Regions from separate parts of the Sphingomonas sp. GW821-FHT09E03 genome, predicted to be linked through region 3. Evidence: riboswitches for the same ligand, from Rfam matches in the RefSeq annotation. Region 3 holds a riboswitch; each other region holds the start of a gene.
The links. A riboswitch is a leader RNA that binds a small molecule or an ion and turns the genes downstream of it on or off. The one in region 3 is predicted to bind cobalamin.
Positions count from the first base shown of each region.

Region 1: linked by a shared signal. The riboswitch ahead of AC07M8_RS06875 (TonB-dependent receptor) and the one ahead of AC07M8_RS10485 (HoxN/HupN/NixA family nickel/cobalt transporter) in region 3 are both predicted to bind cobalamin.
Region 2: linked by a shared signal. The riboswitch ahead of AC07M8_RS13480 (ferredoxin-like domain-containing protein) and the one ahead of AC07M8_RS10485 (HoxN/HupN/NixA family nickel/cobalt transporter) in region 3 are both predicted to bind cobalamin.

Region 1 is NZ_JBWKOS010000002.1:529,851-536,322, forward strand. Features, by position in the region: gene AC07M8_RS06865 (SWIB/MDM2 domain-containing protein) at 1-103, opposite strand, end outside; gene AC07M8_RS06870 (DUF2252 family protein) at 246-1,445, opposite strand; gene AC07M8_RS06875 (TonB-dependent receptor) at 1,567-3,582, opposite strand; cobalamin riboswitch at 3,759-4,001, opposite strand; gene AC07M8_RS06880 (winged helix-turn-helix domain-containing protein) at 4,072-5,247, opposite strand; gene AC07M8_RS06885 (glycoside hydrolase family 84 protein) at 5,244-6,472, opposite strand, start outside.
Region 2 is NZ_JBWKOS010000005.1:168,325-174,796, reverse strand. Features, by position in the region: gene AC07M8_RS13490 (TonB-dependent receptor) at 1-103, opposite strand, end outside; gene AC07M8_RS13485 (alginate export family protein) at 361-1,770, shown strand; cobalamin riboswitch at 1,828-2,060, shown strand; gene AC07M8_RS13480 (ferredoxin-like domain-containing protein) at 2,295-3,425, shown strand; gene AC07M8_RS13475 (precorrin-8X methylmutase) at 3,425-4,054, shown strand; gene cobI (precorrin-2 C(20)-methyltransferase) at 4,051-4,776, shown strand; gene cobJ (precorrin-3B C(17)-methyltransferase) at 4,773-5,522, shown strand; gene AC07M8_RS13460 (cobalt-precorrin-6A reductase) at 5,498-6,247, opposite strand; gene cbiE (precorrin-6y C5,15-methyltransferase (decarboxylating) subunit CbiE) at 6,237-6,472, shown strand, end outside.
Region 3 is NZ_JBWKOS010000004.1:18,971-25,442, forward strand. Features, by position in the region: gene argC (N-acetyl-gamma-glutamyl-phosphate reductase) at 1-612, opposite strand, end outside; gene AC07M8_RS10465 (SH3 domain-containing protein) at 609-890, opposite strand; gene AC07M8_RS10470 (MarR family transcriptional regulator) at 916-1,236, opposite strand; gene secG (preprotein translocase subunit SecG) at 1,496-1,876, shown strand; gene pyrG (CTP synthase) at 1,965-3,599, shown strand; cobalamin riboswitch at 3,768-4,008, shown strand; gene AC07M8_RS10485 (HoxN/HupN/NixA family nickel/cobalt transporter) at 4,196-5,242, shown strand; gene cobW (cobalamin biosynthesis protein CobW) at 5,271-6,323, shown strand; gene cobN (cobaltochelatase subunit CobN) at 6,323-6,472, shown strand, end outside.

The DNA of each region.
Region 1 (6,472 bases), on a different contig from region 3:
TGATGCCGCCGCGCGCACCGGCCGCGGGCTTGCCGGTCGCCTTGACCTTCTTCTCCGCCGCAGCGGTCTCGTCCTTGCCGCGCTTTTCCGCTGATCGTGCCATTGTTCGCTCCACCTTTGCTCGGCCCGACCGTCGGGTGGGCCCCATGCGCTCTATCAGCGCCCCGGCTATATCGACCCAGCACCCATTCGGTTCCGCTCGAGGCCTCGAGCGCCATACTTAACGCCGCGCCAAGCCGGGGCCGTCAGGCCGCGGCGCTGGCCAAGGCGTAGCGACGACAATGGTCGAGATAGCCGGCCTCATGGCTGCCGGCGAGCGAGACCACGCTCTCCCACAGCCAGGTCGGCGCATCGATGAGGCCGCGGCGATCGGTGTCCAGCACCGCGGCCCAGGCACGACGATTGCTGTCGTCCATCTGCCGCGCATGCGCCTTGCCGACCACGAAGGCGAGATAGCGGGCGGCGCGCACCGCCTGCTTTTCGCTGAACTGATCGATCTCGAGCTTGAGGTCCTGCGGGGCGAGCTCGCGGATGAACAGCGATCGGTCGAGCATCTTCACCGCCATCATCCGCTCGCCAAGATGCGGCGACAGCGCCCGCGCCGCCGCGACCACGCGTTCGGCGCCGTCAGTGGGCATGTTGGCCCCCTTGGCGCTCGGTGCGATCGGCGCCACCGCCTGCTTGAGATCGATCAGCGCGTAATCGGATCTGCCCTTGGCATTCTCGAGCCGGGCGATCGCGGCATAGCGTAGCAGCCCGAGCGAGCTGCACCCCTTCATCCAATAGGCCGCGTCGGCGAGGCGGACAGTGCGGGATGCGTCCTTGTGATCGAGCGACAGGATCATCCTGCCAACCTCGGCATCCGCGAAGATCGCCTGGAGCTGCTCGCGCTCGTCCTCGCTCAGCGCCCAGAACTTGCGGCCGATCTTGATCCGCGGGTCGACCGCATCCAGCCGTTCGCGCGCCAGGTGGCGCCAGCGCCGGCCGAGCGCGCGGCGCCGCACCGCCCTCACCGCATCGGGTTCGGGCCCGGTACCGCCCTCGGGATCGACCATCGCCGCGGCATAACCCTCGACCATCTCCTCGATCATGTGCGCGGTGGTGACGCCGGGGAGATCCGACCCGCGCGCCGCGGTCGCCAGCGACAGGCCGAGCCGGATGAGATCATGCGCGGGATTGCCGATCACGGCCTGATCGAGGTCGCGGATCTGGATCTCGACCCGACCGTCGCCATCCGCCAGCGGCCCGAGATTGCCGAGGTGGCAATCGCCGCAGATCCAGATCGGTGGCCCCTCCGGCACCCGGCGCGCCGCCGGTGAGGCGGCTAGCCACTGGTAGAACAGGGCAGTGTTGCCGCGCACATAGGCGTGGGCTGATCTTGCCATCTTGAGGGTACGGTTGGCTTCGAGCACGGAAGAACGATCGGCGATGGTGGGGCTGGGCACGATGATGAGGCACTCTGATGATGAGCCACGACAACGCACACCCTCGGGTTTTGTGACGAACCATTGCTCGGAATAGCGGCTGCCGGCATCACCAATGCCGACGCCGACAGCCGCTCTCGAGCTAGAAGTTCACCCGGGCGCCCATGCGCACCGTGCGCGGTTCGACAACGCGGCTGAGGCGCCCCTCGACTGGACCCGCCGTGTCGACCAACGGGATGTAGGACTCGTAATAATAAGCGATGTCCTTGTCGCGGCTGTCGAGCAGGTTGAGCACTTCGCCGTAAATCTCGAACCGGCCGATCTTGCGCGCGCCGCGCAGGTTGACGACGGTGCTGCCGGGATCGCGCACGCTATTGTCCTCGATCAGCGGATAGGGCCCGAGATGGCGCACTCGCAGGCTCGCCTGCCAAGGACTTTGCACCAGCGCGACACCCGCCGAGGCGGCGTTCTCAAATGCATTGGGGATGCGATCGCCATTATCGTAGCGCGAATGGCTGGCGGTGTAGTTGCCGTCGAGCGCCAGCCACGGCAGCGGGCGCCAGAACCCGACCAGCTCATAGCCGTGGCGTTTGCTCGCGCCGGTCGGCTCCACCGCGTTGGTATCGCCGACGAAGCGCAGCTCGCTGTCGACATCCAGCCACCAGTAGGTCGCGGTGAGCGACAGCCCGTGCCACTGCCAGCGCGCGCCGAGCTCGCGGCCGTCGCCGCGCACCAGCACCGGCACCGGCGTGTCGACGTTCACCGCGCCGCGGACGTCGTTGGAATGAAAACCGCGGCCCCAATTGCCGTAGAGTTCGAGCCACGGCGCCGGCGTGTAGGCGACCGAGGCCTTGGGCGAGAGGATGGCATCGCTGCCGCTGCCGGTGCCCGCCGCGGTGGCGGCCGCGTCCCGCGCGCGCACCGCATAATGATAATAGTCGCCGCGCGCGCCGCCGGTCAGGCGCAGCCCGGCGAGCGGCGTCCAGGTCGCTTCGCCGTACAGCGCCGCCGAGGCTTCCTCGACATGGTAGCGGCCGAGCGAGGCGAGGAACGTCCGATCGCTGGTCCGCGCGACGCCGACGCTGCCGATATGATCATAACGCTCCTCGGTGCCGACGGAGAGCGTCAGGTCCGGTGACAGCGTCCACTGCTTGTCGCCGCGCGCGCCGACGATCCAGCGCCGGTCGAACTGGTAAATCTGCGCGCTGGTACCGTCGGGATCGGTGTAGGTCGGATTGGAGTACATCGACCAGTCGTAGAACTGGCCATAGACATTCGCTTTCCAGCCCGGTTGGCGCACCAGCACGTTGCCGATCAGCCGCGTCGTCTCGCCGCGCGCGCTTGGATCAGGCGAGCAGAACACGTCCGGGCAGACATCGGTGCCGGTGATCCGCTCGGGGATCTGCTCGGTCGGCCGCCAGGTCGCGCGATAGGCATTGAGCGACGCCTCGATCTGCCCGGCGCCGGCAGACCTAGTATATTTGGCGAAGCCCGACAGATGGCGCAGATGCTCGGGTTCCTGCCAGGGGCCGTCATAGATCTTGGCCTGCCCGACCAGGGTCAGCGTGCCGTCGCCGACGCCATCGATCGTGCCGCCAGCGGCGATCCGGCCATAATGGTAGGAGCCGCCCTCGATCGACAGCCATGGCGCGTCGAAGCGGTCGATGGTGGTCATATAGGCGGCGCCGGCCAGCGCAAAGTCGCCGCCGTTGGCACGATAGGGGCCTTTGCGGAAATCCTCGCGGGCGACGATCTCGGGGATGAGCCCGTTGAGATCAAGATAGCCCTGACCGTGGCCATGGGTGCGCAGGTTCATCTGCACGCCGTCGACATAGGTGGTGAAGTCCGATCCGTGATCGAGGTTGAACCCGCGGAGGAAATATTGATTGGCCTTGCCGCTGCCCGAGTGCTGGGCGGCGACCAGGCCGGGCACCGCCTCGATCAGCTCGGCGACGCGCAGCAGCGGTCGCACCAGCAGGTCGGCACCGGCCACCGTGCCCTCGCTGGCGGCATGGGCGACGCCGATCTTGGCCTCGCCCCGGCCGAATACGACGATGTCGTCGGCCGGCGGCGGCGTCTTGTCGGTGGTTTGCGCCTGCGCGGCCCCGGCGATGCCGCTCGCCGCCAGGCAAGCCAATAGTGTCATTACGTTGTTCATGGTCGTTCCCGTCCAGCGTCACGCGATCATGGACGGGGATCTCCGCTGCTACCGGTCGGCGCGCGTCAGCGGGCCGACGCCTCCCAGCGCCCGCCGACACGAACCGATGCGACCCCCGCCGCTCGGTCGTCGCTCAGACGGACAAACCGTGCCCCGACCATCCCCTGGGCCAAAGCAAGAGCGACCAGACGCCGGCAGGTCTCCTGGCTTGCGGGTCGACGTGACGATACAGGGCCTTCCCAGGCCTCGTCCGCTTCGACGTCCGGCCCAGTGGCTGCCTGCCTCTCGGTTGGAGGCAGGCGATCCGTATCGCACTCACCGCTTACAGTTGCAGGGACAGCCGCGGCACTGGGCCATGGAGGCCCGCACCGCATTCCCTTTTAAGCCCCGTCAGGGGCACCAGCGCGATCTATCGGCTGCCCTGCCGTGAAGCATTGCAGCCGAGACCTGTCTAGCGGAGGCAAGCGGGTGCATGCAACTTGGTGTCGATCAACAGCGCAGCGCGCGATCCCATTGCGGCTCCAGCGTCAGGCCAAGCCAGCCTGCGAGCCGCGCTAGCTCCTCGCCCAGCGACGCGATGGTATGGCCGGGCGCAGTTGGCTCGACGCTGGCCTGCTGCACGATCAGCACCGCGCGCTTGCGATCCGCCTTGAGGTCGACCCGGGCCACCAGCGCACCGTCAAGCAGGAATGGGAGCACGTAATAGCCGTGCTCGCGCAACGGGGCGGGGGTGTAGATCTCGAGCCGGTAGCGGAAGCCGAACAGGCGTTCGGTGCGCTCGCGGTGCCAGACCAGCGGATCGAACGGCGATAGCAGCGCCGCGCCGGTGATCCGGCGTCCGGCGCGCGCGTCGCGGTGCAGATAGGCCGGCTGGCGCCAGCCGCGCACGCGCGCGGGGACGATCGTCCCGGCCTCGACGAGCTGCGCGATCAGGCGCGGCACATCGGCGGGTGACAGCCGGTAATAGTCACGCAGATCGCCGGCGGTGGCGATGCCGAGCGCCCGCGCTGCCAAGCCGAGCAGCGCGCGGCGGGCATCGTCGTCGCTTGGCGTCGGCGTGTCGAGGATGGCGCGCGGCAGCACCCGTTCGGGCAGGTCATAGACGCGCTCAAACGTGCTGCGCCGATGCGGCGAGGCAACGAGGCCGGCCCAGAACAGCCATTCGAGCGCATGCTTGCCCTCGCTCCACACCCACATGCCCTTGGCCGCCTTGGCGCCGGCGAGATCGGAGGCGGCGATCGGCCCGTCCGCGGCGATGCGGGCGAGCAGCGCATCGGCTTCGGCGCGGCGAGAGCCGGCAAAGGGCGCGAGTTGTCGCCAGATCCCCTCGCCGGCGCGCGCCTGGGCCATCCGCCAGCGCAGCAGCGGTTGGCTGGTGACCGGCAACAGCGATGCCTCATGCCCCCAATATTCGAAGAACCGCTTTGGCCGCTCGGCCATGATCCCGTCGAGCAGCGCGCGATCATAGCCGCCGAGCCGCGAGAACAGCGGCAGATAATGGGCGCGGACCAGCACGTTGACGCTGTCGATCTGGAGCAGTCCGAGCTGGGCGATGGCGCGGCGCAGCCGTGTCGCATCGACCGGCCGCTCGCGCTCGCGGCCGTTGAAGCCCCCGGCGGTCAGCGCGATCCGCCGGGCTTCCGTGGGCGAAAGTTCCAGGCTCAGCGGTGGTCCGCCACGATCAGCGTCGGGGCGTCGGCGATGAACCGGTCGAGCACGCCGTCGGCGAGCTTGACCGGGCCGCCGAACCGGGTCGCGCCGGGGATCGTCTGGACCGCCGCCGCCTTGGCCGCGAGCTGCTTGGCATCGGCGAAATAGCGTGCCGCGGCGGCGCTGCCATCATCGGCCGCACCGAGGCCTGCGGCGGACAGCTGCAGGGCGCGGCCCCACAATTGCATCGCGTCCAGCCAGGGGCGTGCCTGATCGGCAAAGGCGGGGTCGACCGCGCCGGCGCGGATGATGTCGGGTGCGCCGGCGATCTCGTCGGCGCGGCCGGCCAGCGCTGCGAGCGCGTCCTGGCGCGCGGCCTCGTCGCCGTCGGCGATCGCCCCGCGGACGTGGTCGAGCAGCGCTTTCAGCTCGGGTGCCTGCTCCTGCCACGGCTGGCTGCCGAAGGTCGGCGCGAGATGCTGGGTGTCGAACAGGGTGAGCAGCGCGGCGGTCGCCCGCGCGTCGCCGCCCGCCATCGTCCGTGCCGCGGCCCGCCAGGTGCGATCGGCATCATAGCCCTGATCGTTCCAGGCGAAGGCCGCGACCCCGGTCACCGCGATGCGGCTTGGCGCTTCCTGGTTCATCGGGTTCGCCAGGATGCCGGTCAGTTCCCCCGACAGGCCCGCCTCGCGCCGCGCATAGGGCGCGACGAGCAATCGGCCGGCTGACTGGGTGTAATCGTTGACCGGATAATTGTCCCACAGCAGCGTCTTGCGCCCGAACGCTTTGGTCGCGGCCTTGGCATCGGGCACCGAGATCGCGGGCGGCACCACGTCGGTGCCGGTCCATTGCACCACGATCCGCGGGTCGAGATGCGCGCGCAGCGCTGCCTTGTACGGGCTTTCCTTGGCGTCGTAATATTCGGTCGGCACCATGATCAGCGGCCGCGACGCGCGGTACTGCGCAAGCAGGTCCGCCTGCACCGCGTTGAGCAGCTGCGCCTGGGCGACGCCGGCTGCCGCCGCGCCCGGCGGGCCGAAGCTGGTTTTGTCCTTGTCGCAATTCCACTTGGTATATTCGATGTCGTCGAGCGCGACATAGAAGCTGTCGACGCCGATCGAGCGCAACGCGGCGAACTTGCGCTTGAGCGCGGCGACGTCGGCGGGATCGGAAAAGCAGATCGAGGGGCCCGGCGACACCGCATAGACGAAGTCGACGTGATCGGCGCGTGCGGTCTTCT
Region 2 (6,472 bases), on a different contig from region 3:
TAGTGCCGGTCTGCGCGTCCTGCGCATATGCAGGCGTGGCGACCACCGCCATCAAGGCGGCGCCCGAGAGCAGCAGCGCGCGGCCGCCGAGCTTATTCATCATCGTCATGGTCCCCAAAGGTGCGTTTGTGCGTTGCACGGGGCCTTAGGGGGGATGGGCGTCACAACTGTTGCACTTGTGTGAAACCCGCCGCCTTCCTCGCTTCATGTTGGCGTCATGTTCTATGACATTCGGACGGGTCGCAGTTCTCGGTTCGCCGCGCGAGCCGGCGCCATGGACGCAACGAGTGCGTCGTGAAACGCGGGGCCCGCGTTAGAAGATGTCACGAAACGGCAGTCTTCCGCGATCAAGGAAAGATCATGGGCAAATATTCATTCGCGGTTGGCAGCCTCACGCTGATGGTAATGCCGTCGCTTGCGCAGGCGCAATCGCTGCCGGCGTCGCCCGCGTCGTCCACCGAAAAACCCGGCAAGGTGGAGACGGCGCCCAAGGAGGATCAGCCCGGCCTGATCATCACCGCCTCGAGTCGCGCCCGCTTTGAGACCGTCGACGGGCGACCGCGACCGGACTACGCGACGTCGGAGGACGCCTTCCTGCTGCGCACCGGGGTCGCGGTCGAATATGGCCCCGGGCCGCTCGCGATCGGCGGCGAGCTGATCGATAGTCGCGCCTATGATATCGGCGGCAAGACCCAGATCGGCCGCGACGACGTCAACGCGATCGAACTGCCCCAGGCTTATCTCAAGCTGCGGCTCGACAATGCGTTCGGCACCGGCAGCAAGCTCGCGCTGCAGGGCGGCCGCTTCCTGCTCAACCTCGGTTCGGGCCGGCTGGTTGCGACCGACGAATATCGCAACACGGTGAACGGCTTCACCGGCCTGCAGGTGGAAATCGATCCCAACCGCGCCACCGCGCTGACGCTGTTCTACGTGCTGCCGCAGGAGCGGCTGCCCGCCGATGCCGACGACATCCGCCACAACAAGGTGCGGTTCGATCGCGAGACGTTCGACGACGTCTTTTTCGGCGCCTATCTCCGCCACAAGAAGCTGGTCGGCCCGCTGCAGGGCGAACTGGCCTACTATCGGCTGGTCGAGCGAGACTCGCCGGGACGCGACACCGCGAATCGCCATCTCAACGTGCTCGATGCGCGGATCGACAATGAGGCCAAGGCAGGCAAGGTCGATGTCGACCTGGAGGGCGTCTACGAATTCGGCCGCGCCAGCGACTCGACGATGGCGACCGCGACCAACGCTGCCGTCGCGGCCGGCTTCGCCCATGCCGCTGCCGGCTACACCTTCGATTCGCCGCTCAAGCCGCGGATCGGGCTGTTCTACGATTATGCCAGCGGCGACAAACCGGGCGGCAAGTTCGGCCGGTTCGACACGTTGTTCGGCAGCCGTCGCGATGATCTCGGACCATCGGGTACTTATGGCGGGGTGGCGCGCGAGAACATCAGCGCGCCGGGCGTCCGGATCGAGGCCAAGCCCGGCAAGCGTGTGGAGGTGCTCGCCGATTATCGCGCGATCTGGCTCGCCTCGCGGTACGACCGTTTCTACAATGTCGTCGAAAAGACCGGCCGCTCGGGCGATTTTGCCGGCCAGCAGCTGTCCGGTCGCGTCCGCTACTGGCTGGTGCCGCAGCATCTGCGGCTCGAGAGCAATTATGCATTGCTGTTCAAGGGCGCGTTCCTCAAGGATGCGCCCCAGGCGCTCGCCCGCGACCATGATCTGGTCCGCTTTCTCGAGATGAACGTCCAGGTTACCTTCTAGCCGGACACTGATGGCCTGCACCATTTGCCAACCAGCGACCCGCTACGCTAAGGCCGTTGCCGAACTGATCGCGCCGGTGCCCGCAAGGGCTTGAAGGGGAATGCGGTGCGGGGGCTCGTCCCCTCATGCCGCGGCTGTCCCTGCAACTGTAAGCGGTGAGCGACGTGCCCAGGGCTCCTGTCGCCGGGAGCAGCCACTGGACCCCTGGCCGCATCGGCCACGGACCGGGAAGGCCGGACGCCGAGCTTCGACCCGCAAGCCAGGAAACCCGCCGGCGATGGGTCGCTCATGCCGTCATCCAGGGGATGGTGCCGGCACGGTTCTCCGTCTGAGCGACGAACCTGTGTGGCGGGGGCCGCATCGGTGCGTGGCAATGGGCGCCAGACCGCCCGTCCGTCGCTTGCGCACCGGCCGCCAAGGCGCTCCCCGCCGGTCGTGTCGTGGCGTCGCGAGAGCATGATGAGCCGGTATTGCTTGCCCCATCTCGATCGACGCTGCCGGACCGTCTTGCGCGGACGCCGCCGGTGAGCGCGTTCGCGGTCCGTGGCTGGTGCCCCGATGCTTGGCGGCCGATGCTGGCGGGCGACGGTCTGCTGGTCCGGGTGCGGCCGCGGCTCGGGCGGGTGATCCGCGAGCAGGCGCTCGGCCTGTGCGCGGCGGCGCTGGCGTATGGCAATGGCGCGATCGACCTCACCAGCCGCGGCAACCTCCAGCTGCGCGGGATCACCGAATCGGGGTGGCAGGGGCTGATCGAGCGGCTGGTCGCGCTCGATCTGATCGATGCCGATCCCGCCTGCGAGGCCCGCACCGCGATCCTCGTCGCGCCGGACTGGCGGGCAGGGGACGATACCCAGCGCATCGCCGCCGCCTTGCTGGCGCGGCGCGGCGATTGGCCCGATCTGCCCGGCAAGATCGGCGTGACGATCGATGCGGGGCCGGCGCCGGTGCTGCTCGCCGACCCCGGCGATTTCCGCATCGAGCGCGGCATGTCCGGTGGCCTGATCCTGCGCGCCGACGGCCATGCCGAGGGCGTGGCGCTGGCAGCCGGCACGGAGGTCGAGCAGCTGATCGCCCTGGCGCAGTGGTACGTCGCCAGCGGCGGTCGCGAGGCCGGGCGGATGGCGCGGCATCCCGCGCCGCTGCCCGGCTGGGCGACGCCGGCTGAGCCGCCGGCGCCTGCTGCGGCGGCATGGCAGCCGGGCCATCATCCGCTCGGCAGCGTGCTCGGTGCGCCGTTCGGCCGGGTCGATGCGGCTGCGCTCGCCGCCTGCCTCGAGGCGGGCGCGGCGACCGCGCTGCGGATCACGCCATGGCGGCTGCTGATCCTCGAAGGCGCCACCATCGACACCGCCGCGGGCTTCGTCGCCGACCCGCATGCGCCGGCGATCACCGCCGATGCCTGTGTCGGTGCGCCGTCCTGCCCGCAGGGGTCAGTCGCCACCCGTGACCTCGCCTTGCGGCTGGCGCCGCATATCGACGGGCGACTTCACGTCTCCGGATGTGCCAAGGGCTGCGCGCGCAGCCGGCCGGCCGATGTCGTGCTGGTCGGGCGTGACGGCCGCTTCGATCTCGTGCTCGCCGGCCGCGCCGGCGATCCTCCCTCACGCACCGGTCTCGCCGCAGACCAATTGCTCGCCCTGTTCGGAACCCGCTGATGCCCTACACCTACGAAACCGACGGTGCCGCGATCTACCGCCAGTCGTTCGCGATCATCCGCGCCGAGGCCGATCTCACGCCGTTCGCGGGCGCGGAGGAAGCGGTCGCGGTGCGGATGATCCATGCCGCGGGGATGGTCGGTCTCGCCGACTATATCCGCTTCTCGCCGGGCTTCGCCGAGGCGGGGCGAACGGCGCTCGAGGCCGGCGCGCCGATCCTGTGCGATGCGCGGATGGTCAGCGAGGGCGTCACCCGCACCCGTCTGCCCGCCGACAACCAGGTGATCTGTACCCTGCAGGCGCCCGAGACGCCGGGCCTCGCCTTGGCAATGAGCAACACCCGCTCGGCGGCGGCGCTCGAATTGTGGCGGCCGCATCTCGCCGGCGCTTTGGTCGCGATCGGCAACGCGCCGACCGCGCTGTTCCACCTGCTCAACATGCTCGAGGATCCCGATTGCCCGCGCCCGGCGGCGATCATCGGTTGCCCGGTCGGCTTTGTCGGTGCCGCCGAATCCAAGGCGGCGCTGTGGGCGGCGCAGCCGGTGCCCTGCGCGATCGTCGAGGGGCGGCTGGGCGGCAGCGCCATTACCGTCGCCGCGATCAACGCGCTGGCGAGCCGCGCCGAATGAGCGTCGGTACCATCCATGGCGTCGGCCTCGGGCCCGGCGCGGCCGATCTGATGAGCGTGCGCGCCGACCGGCTGGTGCGCGGCGCGCGCCACGTCGCCTATTTCCGCAAGGCGGGCAAACCCGGCCAGGCGCGGCGCATCGTCGAGGGGCTGCTCCGCGACGATGTGGTCGAGCTGCCGATGGAATATCCGGTGACCACCGAGATCGCAGTGTCCGATCCTGCCTATAACGATTGCCTCGCGGGCTTCTACGCCGCCTGCGTCGAGCGGCTCGCCGCGCTGGCGGCAGCGGGCGAGGAGGTGGTGGTGCTGTGCGAAGGCGATCCGTTCTTCTACGGCTCGTTCATGCATCTCTATACCCGGCTCGACGGGCGGGTGCCGGTGCGCGTGGTGCCCGGCATCACCGGCATGTCCGGCGCCTGGACCGCGAGCGGCGCGCCGATCACCTGGGGCGACGATGTGCTGACGGTGCTGATGGCAACGCTGCCCGAGGAGGATCTGGTCCGCCGCATCCGCGACACCGATGCGCTGGTGGTGATGAAGATCGGCCGCCATCTCGACAAGCTGCGCCGCGCGGTGACTCTCGCGGGGCGCGACGACGCCGCCTGGCTGGTCGAATATGCCGCCATGGCCGAGCAGCGCGTCACCCGGCTGGCCGATGTCGGCGCGATCACCCCCTATTTCTCGATCCTGCTGATCCACGGCCAGGGGCGGCGGCCATGACCGGCTGGCTCGCGGTTGCCGGCCTGGGCCCGGGCGACGAGGCGCTGGTCACGCCCGAGGTGAGCGCGGCGCTCGCCGACGCCACCGACGTGATCGGCTACATCCCCTATGTCGCCCGCGTCGCGGCGCGGCCGGGGCTGACCCTCCATGCCAGCGACAACCGCGTCGAGCTGGATCGCGCCCGGCTCGCGCTCGAGCTGGCGGCGGCCGGCCATCGCGTGGTGGTGGTCTCCTCCGGCGATCCCGGCGTGTTCGCGATGGCGGCGGCGGTGTTCGAGGCGCTCGAGGTTGGCCCAGAGGCCTGGCGATCGCTCGCGATCAGCGTGCTGCCGGGGATCACCGCGATGCTCGCCGCCAGCGCCCGCGCCGGCGCGCCGCTCGGCCATGATTTCTGCGCGATCAACCTGTCGGACAACCTCAAGCCCTGGCCGCTGATCGAGCGCCGCGTCCGGCTCGCCGCTGAGGCCGATTTCGCGATCGCCTTCTACAACCCACGCTCGCGGGCACGGCCCGACGCGCTCGACCGCATCTTCACGATCCTTCGCGACGCCTGCGCTGACGACCGCCCGGTGCTGTTCGCCCGCGCCGTCTCCACCGCCGAGGAAAACCTGCGCGTCGTGCCGCTGCCGCAAGCGCTCGGGGAAATGGCGGACATGCGCACCATGGTGATCGTCGGCTCCAGCCAAACCCGCACGATTGCGCGGCCAGCCGGCGATCTGCTCTACACGCCGCGGTCGGCATCATGATCGAGCCACGCCAGCACCGCGCGGGGATCGTGGACCTCGCTGCGCGGCGGCAGCGCCGGCCGGTCGATCATCATCACCGGCAGCCCGAGCGCGCGCGCGGCGCCGAGCTTGGCGACCGCGCCGCTGCCGCCGGCATTCTTGCACACCACGAGCTCGATGCGATGCGCGCGCATCAGCCGCGTGTCGCCGGCGAGATCGAACGGGCCGCGGTCGACCACCAGATCGTGGCGGGGCAGGGGCGGGGCCTCGCCGCCGCCGTCGACGAAGCGGAGCAGGTAATGATGCTGCGGCTGCGCGGCGAACGCGTCGACATGCATCCGGCCGAGCGCCAGCATCACGCGTCGTGGTGCGCCGCCGAGCGCCGCCACCGCCGCATCGAGATCGGCGACGTGGCGCCAGGCGTCACCGGCCTGCGCCGCCCACGCCGGGCGGGTGAGGGCGATCAGCGCGATCCCGGTCTGCGCCGCGGCGGCGAGCGCGTGCCTGCTCATCTGCGCGGCGAAGGGATGGGTCGCATCGACCAGATGGGTGATGCCCTGCGCGCGGATATAGCTCACCAGCCCATCGATCCCGCCAAACCCGCCGACCCGGGTCGCGATCGGCTGCGGCCGGGGGTTGGCGACCCGGCCGGCATAGCTCAGCACCGCCGCGTCGCCGCGCGCGGCGAGCAGCGCCGCGAGCGCGCTCGCTTCGGTGGTACCGCCGAGGACGAGGATGGACGGGATGGCTGAGGCTCCGTGGCTGACGATCGTCGGGATCGGCGAGGATGGCATGGCCGGCCTCACCGCCGCCAGCCGGGCCGCACTCGCCGCAGCCGAGCTGGTCGCGGGGGCGCCGCGCCACCTCGCGCTGCTGCCCGCGCTTACGGTGCCGACCCTCGCCTGGCCAGTCCCGTTCGCCGCCGGCATCGCGCCGCTGCTCGCAGCGCGCGGGCGGCGGGTGGTGATGCT
Region 3 (6,472 bases):
GCGGTTGGTCCGCGTCACCGATGGCGCGAAAATCGGCGGATGGGCAAGCCCGGCGTGGCCCTGCATCTCCGCGACATGCTTGTGGGCAAGGCCGAGCCCGTACACGCGAAACGCAGTGTCGGCGCCGCCCTCCTCGAACTCGGCGATCATCGCCTTGCCGCCACCCGAATAGCCGGAGGTGGCATTGAAGCTGACCGGCCAGTCGGTCGGAAGCAACCCGGCGACGATCAGCGGGCGGACCAGCGCGAGGAAGGCGGTGGGATAGCAGCCGGGATTGGAGACGCGGGAGGCGGCGGCGATTCGCGCGGCCTGGTCGCGGCCGAGCTCGGGAAAACCATAGATCCAGCCATCGTTGACGCGGTGAGCGGTGGAGGCGTCGATCACCCGTGCACGGTCGTTGTCGATCAGCGCCACTGCCTCGCGCGCCGCGTCGTCGGGCAGGCACAGGATGGCGATGTCACAGTCGTTGAGCGCCTCGCGGCGGGCGGCGGCGTCCTTGCGGCGGTCGTCGGCCAGCGTCACCAGGCTTAGGTCGTCCCGGCCGGCCAGCCGCTCACCGATATCGAGCCCGGTGGTGCCGACCGCGCCGTCGATGAAGACGCTGACGCTCATGCCGCCCGATCCAGCGCGGTGCGGTCGACATAGCCGACCAGCCCCGAGGCCGGGGCGACTCCCCAGGCGTGGTCGCCTGCCAGCTCGAGCACCTCGAAGGCGTCGCCGGGTGCGAGCTGCACCAGCGGCTCGACCTGGCCTCGCGCCGCGAACAGGGTCGTCGCGGTGGAGGCGGTCGCGAGCATCGGCGCTGCATAATGCGGCGCGAACACATGTTCGGCGAGGCGCACGTCCGCTAGGTCGCCGCGAACGGCATGGGTGCGCGGGTCGAGCACCATCGATCGACCGGTCAGCGCGAACGCCTTACGCGACGGCTCTGCTAAGGGCGGGGGCGCCGCCTTCGCCGATGAACTGCCCGAACTCTTCAAGAAACACTGCCCCTTCGGATGTACGCGCGACGAAGATATTGCGCTTGTCGCTGTCGTCGCGCTGGCGGCGCAGATAGCCGAGCGCCCCCAGCCTGTTCAAGGCGCGAGTGACCACCGGTTTCGAGACGTTGAGCGCCCGCGCGAGTCCACGCACGGTGTGCGGGCCGGGGTTAAGATAAACCAAGAGCAACAACGCCATCTGCCTGTTGGTGAGGTCGGGCTCGCCCGACCGCACGTAATCGACCAGCGCCGTCATCCACGTTGAAAGCGATTGAGCGGCTGTTCCCACGTTAAACTTTCCGTTCCTCGTCCTTGATCGGACGCGCGTTATGGGTGTCGTTTCGCTGTCATAACGCCCTGATCACGCGCTGGTTTCGCCAGACATTTAGATATTAACTATCGGATCGCATCACCCTGGCGCCGGGCGTCGCGAGCGGGGCGCTGTTGATCCCCATCGGGGTTGCGCCTATGTGCCCGGCGTCGGGGCATCGGGCGCCGGACAACCGGGATCATCAATGTTCACCTTCCTTCTCGTCGTACATGCCATCATCGCCGCGGCGCTCGTGACGGTGATCCTGATGCAACGGTCGGAAGGCGGCGGGCTTGGCATGGGCGGCAGCCCGTCGGGGCTGATGTCGGCGCGCGGCGCGGCGGATTTCCTCACCCGGGCCACCGGGGTGCTCGCCACCCTGTTCGTGCTGTTCTCGATCGCGCTCGCAGTGCTGGCGGCGACTCACCGCACCCAGGCGATCGACACGTCGCTCGCCCGTAGGGCACCGGCCACGCCGACGCAGGATGCGGTGCCCACTCAGCCGGTCGATGCGCCGGCGACGGTCAACGGCGTGGCCCCGGCCACGGCACCGGCCGACAATTCGGCGGTCCCGCTCGCCCACTGATTACCCTGCGGTTTACCGTATAAATCGCGCGTCGTCTCGACGCGCGCCCTTGTCGTTTGCCCCTTCAACACGCTAGGCGATTCTTCCCATGGCGCGGTATATCTTCATCACCGGCGGCGTGGTCTCGTCGCTCGGTAAAGGCCTCATGGCGGCCTCTCTCGCAGCTCTCCTCCAGGCGCGTGGCTATCGCGTCCGGATCAGGAAGTTCGATCCCTATCTCAACGTCGATCCGGGCACGATGAGCCCGTATCAGCACGGCGAGGTCTATGTGACCGACGACGGCGCCGAGACTGATCTCGACCTTGGCCATTACGAGCGCTTCACCGGCGTCGCCTCGCGACAGTCAGACAACGTCACCTCCGGCCGGATTTACAAGACGATCATCGAGCGCGAACGGCGTGGCGATTACCTCGGCGCGACGGTGCAGGTGATCCCGCACGTCACCGATGCGATCAAGGCCTTCGCCCGCGCCGAGACCGACGACCTCGATTTCGTGCTGTGCGAGATCGGCGGCACCGTCGGCGACATCGAATCGCTGCCGTTCATCGAGGCGATCCGCCAGCTCAAGAACGAGGTCGGCCGCGGCAACGCGATCAGCATCCACGTCACGCTGGTGCCGTACATCGCCGCCGCCGGCGAGCTGAAGACCAAGCCCACCCAGCATTCGGTGCGCGAGCTCGCCGCCTTGGGTGTCCAGCCGGACGTGCTCGTCTGCCGCTGCGAGCACCCGCTGCCGCCGTCGGAGCGCGCCAAGATCGCGTTGTTCTGCAACGTCCCCGAATCGGCGGTGATCCCGGCGCTCGATGCCAAGAGCATCTATGCGGTGCCGATGCAGTATCACGAGGAAGGCCTCGATTCCGAGGTGCTGCGTGCCTTCGGCATCACGCCGTCGTCACCGCCCGATCTCAGCCGCTGGAGCGAGATCACCGATCGCCTGTTCAACCCCGAGGGCGAGGTCACCGTCGGCGTCGTCGGCAAATATGTTGGCCTGCAGGATGCCTACAAGTCGCTCAACGAGGCGCTGGTCCATGGCGGCATCGCCAACCGGGTGAAGGTCAACATCCGCTGGATCGACGCCGAACTGTTCGAGAATGACGACAGCGAGATCGTCGGTCAGCTCGAGCCATGCGACGCGATCCTTGTCCCCGGTGCGTTCGGCGAGCGTGGCGCGGAGGGCAAGATCAAGTCGGTGCGCTTCGCCCGCGAGCGCGAGATTCCCTATTTCGGCATCTGCTTCGGCATGCAGATGGCCTGCGTCGAGGGCGCGCGCGACCTCGCCGGCATCGCTGCCGCGTCATCGACTGAATTCGGCCCGACCGACGAGCCGGTGGTCGGGCTGATCACCGAATGGATGGGCCGCGACGGCCTCGAGCAGCGCGAGGCGCAGGGCGACCTTGGCGGCACCATGCGATTGGGCGCCTATGAGGCCAAGCTCGACGGCAACAGCGTGGTCTCGTCGATCTACGGCGGCACCACCATCCACGAGCGGCATCGTCACCGCTACGAGGTCAACACCCATTACCAAGAAGCGCTCGAGCAGGGCGGCCTGGTGTTTTCCGGCATGTCGCCCGACGGCACCTTGCCCGAGATCGTCGAGCGGCCGGACCACCCGTGGTTCGTCGGCGTCCAGTTCCACCCGGAACTGAAGAGCAAACCGTTCGACCCGCATCCGCTGTTCGCGAGCTTTATCGAAGCCGCGGTGAAGCAGAGCCGGCTGGTCTAGACGATCATCCGTCATCCCGGTGAAGGCTGGGATCTCCTCGTGGCGAGGATCGGACAGGGGCCATACGAGACCCCGGCCTTCGCTGGGGTGACGGATAGAACGGTCGGTTGCCATTGCGCCGCCGCGCCCCGTGCGATACCGCCGATCCCGACGCCGCGTCCGCGCGGGGTCGCACGATCGCGTCGGTGCTCCGCGAGGAGCTTCAAGGGAATGCGGTGCGGGTGGCTTGCCGCCCCAAGCCGCGGCTGTCCCTGCAACTGTAAGCGGTGAGTGCGATGCGCAGCGTGCCCTTCCCCAGCGTGAAGGGTGCAGCCACTGGGCCGGACGCCGAATCGGGCGAGGCCTGGGAAGGCCGTGCCTCGCGCGATGACCCGTGAGCCAGGAGACCTGCCGGCGTTCGGTCGCTCTTGCCCTGGCCCAGGGGGTGGCCGCGGCACGGATCCGTCCGTCTGAGCGACGTTGGAAGCGGCGGGAGCCGCATCGGGGTCGCAAGGGCCGGGCGCACGGGCGTCCGCCGGGTCGAGCACCCTGACCGCCAGCCCATGGCGGCACGCTCCCGCACGACGTTGCTCGATGCCGATGGAGTCGTTCCCCTCATGGCCAATCGCCGCGCGCGGCCGATCACGCGCAAGCTCATCCCCCTCTACGTCTTCCTGATCCTCGCCAATATCGGCGCGTGGATCTGGGCGGCGGCGCTGTTCCACGCCCAGCCGCTGATGCTCGGCACCGCCTTGCTCGCCTGGGGCCTTGGCCTGCGCCACGCGGTCGATGCCGATCACATCGCCGCGATCGACAATGTCACCCGCAAGCTGATGAACGACGGCCAGCGGCCGACCACCGTCGGCTTCTGGTTCGCGCTCGGGCATAGCGCGGTGATCCTGATCGCCTCGGCCGCGATCGCCTTCACCGCCTCGGCACTGTCGGGGTTCGAGGCGCTCAAGGCGAGCGGCGGCATCATCGCGACGATCGTCTCGGCGGTGTTCCTGTTCGCGATCGCGGCGATGAACCTAATCATCCTGCGCTCGGTGTGGCGGACCTTCCACCATGTCCGGCGCGGCGGCGACTATGTCGAGGAGGATCTGGATCTGCTGCTCGGCAACCGCGGCCTGCTCGCTCGACTGTTCCGGCCAATGTTCCGGCTGGTGTCGCGCAGCTGGCACATGGCGCCATTGGGCTTCCTGTTCGGGCTGGGCTTCGACACCGCGACCGAGGTCGCCATTCTCGGCCTGTCGGCGAGCCAGGCGGCGGGCGGCTTCGCGATCGCACCGGTGCTCGTCTTCCCGGCGCTGTTCGCCGCCGGCATGGCGCTGGTCGACACCACCGACGGCATCCTGATGCTCGGCGCCTATCAATGGGCGTTCGTGCATCCGATCCGCAAACTCTATTACAACATCGTCATCACCGCGGTATCGGCGCTGGTCGCGATCCTGATCGGCGGGATCGAGACGCTGGCGCTGGTGGCCGACAAGCTCGGGCTGCACGGCGGTCTGTGGTCGGCCGTGGCCGAGCTCGGCGGCAGCTTCAATCTGATCGGCTTTGCGATCATCGGCCTGTTCGCGCTGTGCTGGGGGCTGAGCTGGGCGGTGTTCCGCTGGAAGCGCTTCGACGAGATCGAGGTCCGCACCGCCGACGTCGTCGCCTGATTACCATTCGATTTCAAGGAGACCCATCGTGGCCCGTATCCCCACTACCGTGATCACCGGCTTCCTCGGCGCCGGCAAGACGACGCTGATCCGCCACCTGCTCCAGAATGCGCAAGGGCGCCGGCTGGCGCTGATCATCAACGAGTTCGGCGACATCGGCGTCGACGCCGATCTGGTGCGCGGCTGCAACGATGCCGCGTGCCCAGAGGAGGACATCGTCGAGCTCGCCAACGGCTGCATCTGCTGCACCGTCGCCGACGATTTCCTGCCGACCATGCAGGCGCTGCTCGACCGGCCCAACCCGCCCGAGCATATCATCATCGAAACCTCGGGCCTGGCATTGCCCAAGCCGCTGGTGAAGGCGTTCGGCTGGCCGGACATCCGCACCCGCGCGACGGTGGACGGCGTGATCGCGCTGATCGATGCCGATGCGGTCGCCGCCGGCCGGTTCGCGCCCGACGAGGCGGCGCTGGCCGCCGCGCGCGCCGCCGACCCGTCGCTCGATCACGACAGCCCGCTCGAGGAATTGTTCGAGGACCAGCTCGCCTGCGCCGACATGGTGGTGCTCAACAAAGCCGATCTGGTCGATGCGGCGACGCTGGCTAGCGTCGAGGCGCGGATCAAGCAGGAGACCCGCGCGGGGGTGAAGATCGTTCACGCCAGCCATGGCGCGGTCGATGTCGGCGCGCTGCTCGGCATCACTGCCGGCGCCGAGGACGATCTCGACGCGCGCCCCTCGCACCACGACAGCGACGAGGAGCATGACCATGACGATTTCGACAGCTTCGTCGTTGAAGGCGGCGACGTCGCCGATGTCGCGGCGCTGGTCACGACGCTGGAGACGGTGATCACGGCGCATGACGTGCTGCGGATCAAGGGCAATGTCGCCGTCGAGGGCCGCCCGGCGCGGCTGGTGATCCAGGCGGTCGGCCCGCGGGTGCAGCAATATTACGACCGGCCGTGGAGCGCATCGACGCGCCGCTCGCAATTGGTGGTGATCGGCCAGAAGGGACTCGACGAGACCGCGATCCGCACCGCCCTCGCGGCAATCCTGGCGCCGGCGCTGGTCGCGGCGCGCTGATGCACCTGCTGTCCGCCACCCCCGGCACGATCGCCAACGGTGACGAGGCGATCGACCTCGCCCAGTCGCCGGGCGACATCGTGCTGCTCACGGTGGCGGACAGCGATCTGGCGTGCTTCGCCCATGCCGCCGAGCAGATCGGCGATGCG